2 linked regions of the Pseudolabrys taiwanensis genome follow. Each later gene encodes a partner of the first gene's protein in a complex. Links are inferred from orthologs where the notes say so. Each region holds a gene or a part of one and is shown on either strand. Other genes may lie near its edges.

What was found. Proteins that work in one complex are often made in the same cells at the same time.
Region 2: the proteins of DW352_RS25345 (region 1) and trxA are in contact, whole or in part, in an NMR structure (PDB 2IPA), measured with the Bacillus subtilis proteins. The link is inferred for Pseudolabrys taiwanensis from one-to-one orthologs.

What each region holds. Positions count from the first base shown.
Region 1 is NZ_CP031417.1:5,325,232-5,332,219, reverse strand. The notes cover bases 993-3,926. They hold DW352_RS25345 (arsenate reductase ArsC), read right to left. Parts: upstream 2,757-3,926; coding sequence 2,229-2,756; downstream 993-2,228. Other genes in these bases: DW352_RS25330 (DUF2272 domain-containing protein), read left to right, coding at 3,397-3,926; DW352_RS25340 (ArsR/SmtB family transcription factor), read right to left, coding at 2,785-3,144; arsB (ACR3 family arsenite efflux transporter), read right to left, coding at 1,170-2,222; DW352_RS25355 (hypothetical protein), read left to right, coding at 993-1,100. Also shown: more of DW352_RS25355, read left to right, coding at 351-992; more of DW352_RS25330, read left to right, coding at 3,927-4,467; DW352_RS25325 (hypothetical protein), read left to right, coding at 4,545-6,431; DW352_RS25320 (Bug family tripartite tricarboxylate transporter substrate binding protein), read left to right, coding at 6,611-6,988. UniProt on the Bacillus subtilis protein: Catalyzes the reduction of arsenate [As(V)] to arsenite [As(III)]. In vitro, can dephosphorylate para-nitrophenyl phosphate (pNPP).
Region 2 is NZ_CP031417.1:3,932,131-3,934,854, reverse strand. It holds trxA (thioredoxin), read left to right. Parts: upstream 1-1,064; coding sequence 1,065-1,385; downstream 1,386-2,724. Other genes in the region: DW352_RS18665 (ATP-dependent DNA ligase), read left to right, coding at 1,610-2,608; addA (double-strand break repair helicase AddA), read left to right, coding at 1-972. UniProt on the Bacillus subtilis protein: Participates in various redox reactions through the reversible oxidation of its active center dithiol to a disulfide and catalyzes dithiol-disulfide exchange reactions.

The DNA.
Region 1 (6,988 bases):
ATCGCGGGCGGCTCTTGACCCCTTGGCCCGGCTCGGGCCTCAAAACGTTCCGGCAACCGGCGCGCGAGGCCCAAGGGCCGGACGCGCCGCGCCGCCAATGGGGTAGTCTTCGGACCATTTGGTAAATGATTAGTAAAAGTTTACGAATTGTTGGGAGGTATTAAGGGAGGGATGGGTTCGTAGGGCGGATTAGCGAAGCGTAATCCGCCAATCCACCATATGCCCCGGCGGGTTACGCCTTCGGCTAACCCGCCCTACGCGTTGTCCCAGCTGCAGACTATAATCCTTGACAGCGTCACGCTGCTCTGGGTATAAATACCCACGTTCCGCCGGTGCGTCCGGGCCACTCTTTGGCCCGCATGCTGTCTGCGCCGGGGCGTTTTTTATTTCCGCCACAAACATCATTCCCACGGAGCATCGCCATGGTGCGATATGCGGAGGATTTCCTCGCCGCGTTGCGGCAACGCTATGAACAGACCGACCAGCCGATGCGCAGCCTCGCGCGCGAGTTTTCCATCGGCATCTCCACCTTGAGTTCACTGGTGGAACGGCACGGCTGGGTGAAGCGCAGCCAGCGCAGGCACGGTCGCCCGGAGGCCTCGCTCGTCAGCGAGGCGCAAGCGCTGATGGAGAGCCTGCAGACGCGGACGGGCGTGGTCGCAGACAACGGTCTTGCCTTCCCACTCGAAGCGCCCCCCACCCCCGACCCCTCCCCGCCACGCGCTGCACGCGTGGAGGGAGGGGAGCAGACAGCGGCGGAGCGGATCGAAGCGCTGCTGCTGAAGGAGATCGCGGCGGAAGAAGTCGCGCGCGAGGCGCTCGGCAACGAGCCGCGCCTACGCACGGAAGCGGATGCCTGCGCGCGGCGGCTCGCGGTGATGACGCAGACCTTGCAGACGTTGCAGAAGATCCGCGAGGCGCAGCCGATGGCCAATGCGCGGTGTCAATGCAGCGAGTACGACGACCTGCCCGACGATCTCGACGCGCTCCGCGACGAACTGGCGCGGCGCATCGAAGCCTTCATGGAGACGCATACCGACGAAGAACTCGAGGCCGACTTGGCAAGAGCCCGGCAGGCACACGAGAGCAAGAGCGCCTGAGCCGTTCGATGTCCGCGCGCGCTGTTTGTGGCGCGCCAGACGACGACGTCAGGAGCAAGGCGCAACCCACTACGCTTCCGACTTCACCGCCGCGCGGCGCTGGCTGCCGGCCTCGTACCATGTGCGCGAGGCCTTCACGATCTTCACGACCGACAGCATCACCGGCACTTCGACGAGAACGCCGACCACTGTCGCCAGAGCGGCGCCGGAGTTCAAGCCGAACAGACTGATGGCGGCGGCCACCGCGAGCTCGAAGAAATTGCTGGCGCCGATCAGCGCTGCGGGCGCGGCGACGCACCAGGCGACGCCAAACTGACGGCTGAGCCAATAGGCAAGCCCGGCGTTGAGATAAACCTGAATGATGATCGGCACGGCCAGCAGCGCGATGACGAGCGGCTGCGCGAGAATCTGTTCGCCTTGGAAGCCGAACAGAAGAACCAATGTTGCGAGCAGTGCGACGAGCGACAACGGTTGTAGCCGGGCAAGCGTCGTTTTCAACGCCTCCGGGCCGACCGCGAGCAAATAGCGCCGCCACAGCTGCGCCACCGCGACGGGCACGACGATGTACAGCACGACCGACAACAACAACGTGTCCCACGGTACTGTGATCGACGCCACGCCCAGCAGCAGGCCGACCAGCGGCGCGAACAGAAACACCATGATGATGTCGTTGAGCGCGACCTGGCTCAGCGTGTAGTGCGGCTCGCCTTCACACAGGTTCGACCACACGAAGACCATGGCCGTGCAAGGCGCGGCCGCGAGCAAGATGAGACCCGCGATATAGCTTGGAATCTGCTCCGCCGGCAGCAGCGGCGCGAAGACATGCGCGACGAAGACGGTGCCGAGCAGCGCCATCGAGAACGGCTTGACCGCCCAGTTGATGAACAAAGTCACGCCGACGCCGCGCCAATGCTCGCGCACCTGCCCGAGCGCGCCGAAGTCGATCTTGAGCAGCATCGGCACGATCATGAGCCAGATCAGCACGGCGACCGGCAGGTTGACCTTGGCCAATTCGGCCGTCGCGATCGTGGCGAACAGCGACGGCGCGGCATGGCCGAGCGCGATGCCGGCGACGATGCACAGCGCGACCCACAGCGACAGATAACGTTCGAAGGTGCTCATGACGGATTACGCGACGTTCGGGCGCGGTGAGGTTGCGCCTTCGATCTGGCCGATCTCGCGCAGGCGCGCGCGCAATGTCATCCGGTCGAGCTTGGCGATGGGCAGCGCCAGGAAGATTTCGATGCGGCGCAGCAGCATGCGATACGCATCCTGGAACGCGACGGCGATTTCCGCGTCGCTGCCGGTCGCTTCGGCGGGATCGGGAATGCCCCAATGCGCCGTCATCGGCTGGCCGGGCCAGACCGGGCACGACTCGCCCGCGGCGTTGTCGCAAACGGTGAAGACGAAATCGAGCGGCGGCGCGCCGGTCTGCGCGAACTCGGTCCATGATTTCGAGCGCAAGCCTGACGTGTCGTGGCCGAGGCCTTTGAGCAGCGCGATCGTGTGCGGATTGACCGCGCCCTTGGGCTGACTGCCGGCGCTGTAAGCGTGGAATTTCACGCCGCCGAGCTTGTTCAAAATGGCCTCGGCGATGATCGAGCGAGCCGAATTGCCGGTGCAGAGAAACAGGACGTTGTACAGTTTGTCAGCCATGGTTCAGCTCAAGCGTTGATGGTTGTCGTCACACGGATTCTTTCGGCGCCTTCGCGCGGCGCGGCGTCGAGGGCTTGCAAAACACGGGCGCGCAGGCGGCGACATCGCCCTGGCAGCAGTTGTCGGTGAGAAAGCCGAGCAGCCCGTTCATCGTCTCGAAGCGCGCCGCATAAATCATCGAACGGCCCTCACGCCGCACGGTGACGAGGCCGGCTTGGCGCAGGCGATCGAAGTGGAAGGTGAGCGTGTTCGGTGCGAGGTCGAGCGCTTCGGCGACCTTGCCGGCGGGCAGGCCCTCGGGCCCCGCCTGCACCAGCAGGCGGAACACATCGAGCCGGTTTTCCTGCGCCAAGGCGCTCAAGGCCGCGACAGCGTCCGTCTTTTCCATATTTCAACGAATATCGAAATATATGGCCCGCGTCAAGTCCGCGCAAAAGCGCGGCCGGCCGGAGACGACATCGCCGAAGACATCGACGCCGTCCGAGAGGCGTTGGCGAAGCGCATCGAGGCATTCATTGGGAGCCGTCACACCGAGAATGCGAGGACGACGCAACACCACCGGACCGGCGCCCATCCCGCCTTGGGTGCGCGCGCGCGATGTGGCATGTCACGCCGACGTCTCCGGAGCCTTGAGGAGTTCATGCGCGCCACTGCCTGCCTTGTTGCCGTGGCCATCGGCTTCGCCGCCGCCGCGCATGCCGAGGACTTACCGTTCTGGCCGGCCGTGCAGGCGACGTGCACCGCGACCGCGGCGACGCCCTCCGGCGCGCTGGGGCAGCGCATCGCGCAAGCAGCCCGCGCCGAATTCGACGCCTTTGGCGGCCATCGCATCGATGCCGGCGGCCGCCTCATCCATTTTGGTCTGACCGAAGCCGAGAGCCGCCGCGAAGATCGCGCCAACGGCCGCGAGGCACGCCTCGACAGTCTCGGCTGGTGGCGCGTGCTGGCCTATTGGCGTGCGCTCTACGGCGTCGCCGCCGGCGGCCTCGGCGACGAGCTCGAAGTGCGCGGCTATCGCGGCGCCGCGGACTCGCAGGACGCCGCGCAGATCGCCGAGCGCCTGCGCGTCGACATCGGGCCGCTGCTGAAAGCGGCCGACGGCATCGCCGATCCAGCGCAACGCGAGGCGATGCGCGAGGCGATCATCCGCGCGGCGATCGTCGACACGCCGTGGTCGGCGGCATTCATCAGCTATGTCATGCGGCAGGCGGGCGCGACCGCGACCGGCTTTGCCTTTTCGAACGCGCACCGCGTCTACATCGACGACGCGTTCGCGACCAGCGCCGCCGAAGTCGCGCACAAGACGGACGCGCGCATCTACCGCGCCTGCCCGCTGGCGACGACGCGGCCGCGCGTCGGCGACATGATCTGCCTTGAGCGCGAGCCGTCGCTGGCGAAGCTGAGCGCCGCGGCGGTGCGCGAACGCATCCGGCAGGAGGTCGCCGCCGGCGCGCGCACGCTGCAGCGGACGCATTGCGAAGTGGTGGCGCGCATCGATGCGCCGGCGCGCAAGATCTACACGATCGGCGGCAACGTCCTGAACGCGGTGACCGCGCGCAAGATGAACCTGACGCGCGACATGAAGCTCTCGCCGGTGCAAAGCGGCCGCTGCGGCGGCGCCGGCGCCTGGACGCTGGCGGAACCCGGCGCGGCACCGGAAAACTGCGCGCTCAACGACCAGAAGTGGTTCGTGCTGCTGCAATTGCGCTGAGGCGCGGTGCGCGCATTGTGCGGCGATTCCGACTGCGCCATAGTCGGGACCACAGCCGCAAGATCGGGGGAACTTTCGTGCCGCACCTACGCCGCTTCGCCTCCGCCCGGACCGCATCGCTGCTGACGACAGGCGCGCTGCTCGCCTGTCTTGCCGCGCCGAATACCGCGCGCGCGCAATCGGCCGGCAATGCCTGCAACGATCTGGTGGCCATGCTGCCCGCGCCGCTGTCGCCGTGGAAAGGCGCGCCGCTGCGCGTGATCATGGCGGCGGAGAAGCCGCTCAAGGGCGAACTGTCGCTGGTCGCCCCGGACGGCAGAGTCGCGGCGACGTCGCGCAAGCGCAGCGACGGTCCGCCCTATGCGTGGTACGCCGATGTTGCCGCGCCCGCCGCCGGCACCTGGCACGCAACGCTCACATCGTCCGAGTGCGGCACCATCACCCGCGAGATCACCGTGCGCGCCGAGCGGCCCGCCGGCCCCGGCGCCACCGCCGGCAGCGTCTGGCCGGTGCGTCATGCTTGGACGCGCGCGACCGAGAACCTGTTCTCGGCCTGGATCGAAAAGCTGTTCGACGATCCGCTCGACGCGACGCCGTCATGGGCGGCGCTGCACGAGGTGCTGCGCGACCGCTCGCGCAATGTGCTGTTCAACTATCTCGGGCTTGGCGAAGACGAGATGAAGATGGTGCTGCGGCCGGACTGCGCCGACCTGCCCTATTTCCTGCGCGCTTACTTCGCCTTCAAGATGGGCCTGCCGTTCGGCTTCTCGAAGTGCAACCGCGGCGGCGGCGGCAAGGCGCCGCAGTGCTTCCAGTGGTCGAGCACGCAGACGGCGGAGAGCGCGCGCGCCTCGGCCGACGACGATGGCGCCGCGACGGCGCCCGCGCGGCGCGCCGGTCTTACCGCCGCGTTCGGACAGTTCATGCGCACGGTGGCGGACACGGTCCATTCCGGCACCGCACGCACGGCGCTCAACTCCGACAACACCGATTACTATCCCGTTGCGCTCAGCCAGGACACGTTGCGGCCGGGCGTGATCTACGCCGATCCGTATGGACACGTGCTGATGATCGTGCGCCGCGTGCCAGAGGCCAACGGCGCCGCCGGCATCATCTTCGCCGTCGACGGTCAGCCGGACGGCACCGTCGCCCGCAAACGCTATTGGCGCGGCAACTTCCTCTATGCCGTCGATCCGGCGCTGGGCGGCCCCGGCTTCAAACGCTTCCGGCCCGTGGCGCGCGAAGCGAACGGCGGCCTGCGGCGATTGACCAACAACGAGATCGCCAAGAGCCCGCAATACGGCGACTTCTCGCTCGAACAGGCCAAGCTCGGCGTCGAGGCCTTCTACGACAAGATGGACGACGTGATGTCGCCCGAGCCGCTCGATCCCGCGGCGGCGATGAAGGACGCCATCGACTCGCTCGAGGAGCAGGTGAAGGTGCGGGTGCAGTCGGTCGAGAACGGCCGCAAGTTCCTGAACAGCGGCAAAGGCGAAGCCGCGATGCCGGACGGCGCGACTATCTTCGAGACCATGGGCGCGTGGGAAGACTTCTCGACGCCGTCACGCGATCTGCGCCTGTTGATCGCCATCGACGTCGTGCGCGGCTTCCCGGATCGCGTGGCCCGCCGTCCCGGACGCTATGCCATGCCGGCCGGCAAAAGCGCGGCCGACGTGAAGGAAGATCTGCAACGCATGCTCGCCAGCGAACTGGCGACGCGAACGTTCACCTATCCGCGCACCGACGGCTCGACCTGGACGCTGTCGCTCAAGGACGTCATCGGCCGCATGTCCGAGCTGGAGATGGCCTACAACCCCAACGATTGCGTCGAGCTGCGTTGGGGCGCCGCGCCGGGCAGCGACGAAGCCGCAACCTGCCGCAAGCACGCACCGCAGGCACAGCGCGCGAAGATGACAAAATATCGCGCCTGGTTTCACGAGCGCCGCCGCCCGCCCCGCGCCTGACGTCGAACGCAGCATTCATTGCAATAACGCGACACCGCGCGCGGACGTTGTCCTGCGCCGCTTTGACGCTTGTATTGCGGCCAGGCTGTGACAAGCTGACGGAAACGGGCCGTCGTGACTCGCTATCGCTGAATCACGCGACAAGCCTGGAAAAAAGTTTCGGGGGGAGAACGATGCACGTGTCACGACCGTTCGCACGCATGTGTGCGCTTGCCGGCGGCCTGATGTTGACGGCGCTAGCGAGCGCGGTACCGGCGCAGGCTTATCCCGATAGACCGATCCGTATCATCGCGCCTTTCCCGGCCGGCGGCTTGGTGGACGTGCTGGCACGCGCGGTCGGCGAAGAGATGGCCAAGAGCCTCGGCCAGCCGGTCATCGTCGAGAACAAGCCCGGCGCGGGCGGCAATCTCGGCGCCGCGATGGTCGCCAATGCCGCGCCCGATGGCTACACGCTGATGATGACCTCGCCCGGCATCCAGAGCATCAATCAGTTCCTCTACAAGGAGATGCCCTACGACGCGGCGAAGGCCTTCGCGCCGATCTCGCTCGTCGCCGAC
Region 2 (2,724 bases), 1.4 Mb from region 1 along the record:
GGCCCCGTGGTCTGGGGCACGGCGCGATCCGACGATGTCGGTGCGATGAGCGAGGCGCGCGAGCGCGTGCGCACCGACGCGCGCGACGAATATCGGCGCCTGTTGTACGTGGCGATGACGCGCGCGGCCGAGCGGCTGATCGTGTGCGGCACGCAAGGGCGCACCAAGATTCCCGATGGCTGCTGGTACAGCCTCGTCTGCGATGCGTTGGAATTGGACTGCACGACCGAGCCTGCGGACGATGGCGACGGCGAGGTGCTGCGCTATCGCAAAGGCGAGGCGCAGCCTGCTGCGGCCCAGCCGCGCGAAGAGATGCAGCAGCCGGGTCTGACATTGGTGCCGGCATGGCTGTCGCAGGCGGCGAAACCGGAGCCGGTCGCGGTCCGTACGGTGACACCGTCGACGGTGGAAGAGGCGGTTACGCGCAAGCCCGGCGCCACCGCCGATACGCTTGCGCTAGTGCGCGGGCGGCTGACGCACCGGCTGATGCAGGCGCTGCCAGACATCCCGGCTGCGCGCCGCGCGCCGGCCGCCGCGGATTATCTGGCGCGCGCCGGCACGGAGTTGCCCGCAGGCGAGCGCGATGCGCTCGCCGCGCAAGTGATGCGGGTGCTCGAGCATCCGCGTCTGGCGGCTTTGTACGGGCCGGAAAGCCGGGCCGAAGTTCCGATCGTCGGCCGGCTCGTTCTGAACGGCGAGACGATCCAGGTAAGCGGCCAGATCGATCGTCTTGCGATCACCGAAGACACGGTTTTTATTGGCGATTTCAAAACGAATCGGCCGCCCCCGACGCGAATCGACGAGGTGCCGCGGCCTTACATCACCCAGCTCGCGCTCTATCGCGCCGTGCTGATGAAGTTATACCCGGACAAGGCCGTGCGGGCCGCGCTGATCTGGACGGAAGTGCCTGATCTGATGGAGCTTTCCACGGAGACGCTGGAAGCCGCATTGGCGCAGGTCAAGCCCGCGTGAGGGCCGCTTGACGGTAGGGGGGGCGCTCCATAGGTTTCGACTCCAATTCCTAGACGCTTTATGCGCCGCGACACACAACACGAGGTATTCCCATGGCCGTCGGCAAAGTCTCAGATGCCACCTTCGAAGCTGACGTGCTGAAGTCGGCTGAGCCGGTCGTGGTCGACTTCTGGGCCGAATGGTGCGGCCCGTGCCGCATGATCGCTCCGGCGCTGGAAGAGATCGCCGGTGCGCTCGGCGACAAGGTCAAGATCGTCAAGCTCAACGTCGACGAGAATCCGAACACCGCCGCCAAGTACGGCATCATGTCGATCCCGACACTGATGATGTTCAAGAACGGCGAGATCGCATCGCGCCAGGTCGGCGCCGCGCCGAAGCAGAAGCTGCAGCAGTGGATTTCCGGCGGCGTCTGAGGGCGTTACCGCCAAAACTTTCGAAGCGGCCGGCCGAAAGCCGGCCGTTTTGCTTTTGCAGGGTGTCGCGCTTTTTCTTCACCTCCCCTGGAGGTGGGAGGGCGAAGTGCGCAGGCGTCAAACGCCGACATGCGAACGAATTCGGCCGACACTTTCTCAACCGAAGCCGTTGTCGCGCGTTAACGAGGGTCATGACCCGCGCGCTCCGCCAACCTTTCGCTCCGATGGAAGCCTTGTCCGTGGCCGAGATCCCGGCGGGCAAGCAATGGCAGTACGAGCCGAAATGGGACGGCTTTCGTTGCCTGGTGTTTCGCGACGGCGACAAAGTCGCGCTGCAATCGAAATCCGGCCAGCCGCTCACCCGCTATTTTCCCGAGATCGTTGCCGCGGCCGCCGCGCTGAAGGCCAAGCGCTTCGTGCTCGACGGTGAGATCGTGGTGCCGCAGGGGCGCGTCTTCTCCTTCGACGATCTGCTGCAGCGCATCCATCCGGCGGCGAGCCGCGTGCGGCGTCTGGCGGAAGAGACGCCGGCGCTGCTGATCGTGTTCGATCTGCTGCTCGACGCGGACGGCGATGTGTTGACGAAGGACGTGTTGCCGGATCGCCGGGCGCGGTTGGAAGACTTCGCCAAGAAGTACTTCCGCGGGCAACGGAGCATCCGGCTATCGCCGGCGACGACGAAGCTCGCCGACGCGCGGAAATGGCTCAAGCAGGTCGGCGGCACGCTCGACGGCATTATCGCCAAGCGGCGCGATGTGCCTTACGAGAGCGGCAACCGCCATGGCATGCAGAAGATCAAGAATTTCCGTTCGGCCGACTGCGTGGTCGGCGGCTTCCGCTACAACGAAGGCAAGAAGACCGTCGGCTCGCTGCTGCTCGGACTCTATGACGACAAGGGTTTGCTCAACCATGTCGGCTTCACGTCGTCGTTGAAAAACGAAGAGAAGAAGGCCCTCACCGACAGACTGGAGAAGCTGATCGCGCCGCCGGGTTTCACCGGCGACAAGCCCGGTGGCCCGAGCCGCTGGTCCACCAAGCGCTCGTCGCAATGGCAGCCTTTGAAGCCGAAGCTGGTGGTGGAGGTTTGCTACGATCACTTCAGCGGCGGCCGTTTCCGTCATGGCACGCGGCTCGTGCGCTGGCGGCCCGACAAGGCGCCGAAGCAATGCACCATGGATCAGGTGCTGCAGAAGAAGGCGGATCTGATGAAGTTGTTGAAGTGAGGTGTCCCTCCCCTGAAAGGGGAGGGTCCGGCGCGTTAGCGCCGGGGGTGGGGTCACATCACAATCAAATGCAGCCCCCACCCGGCTCGCTTCGCTCGCCACCCTCCCCCGCGAGC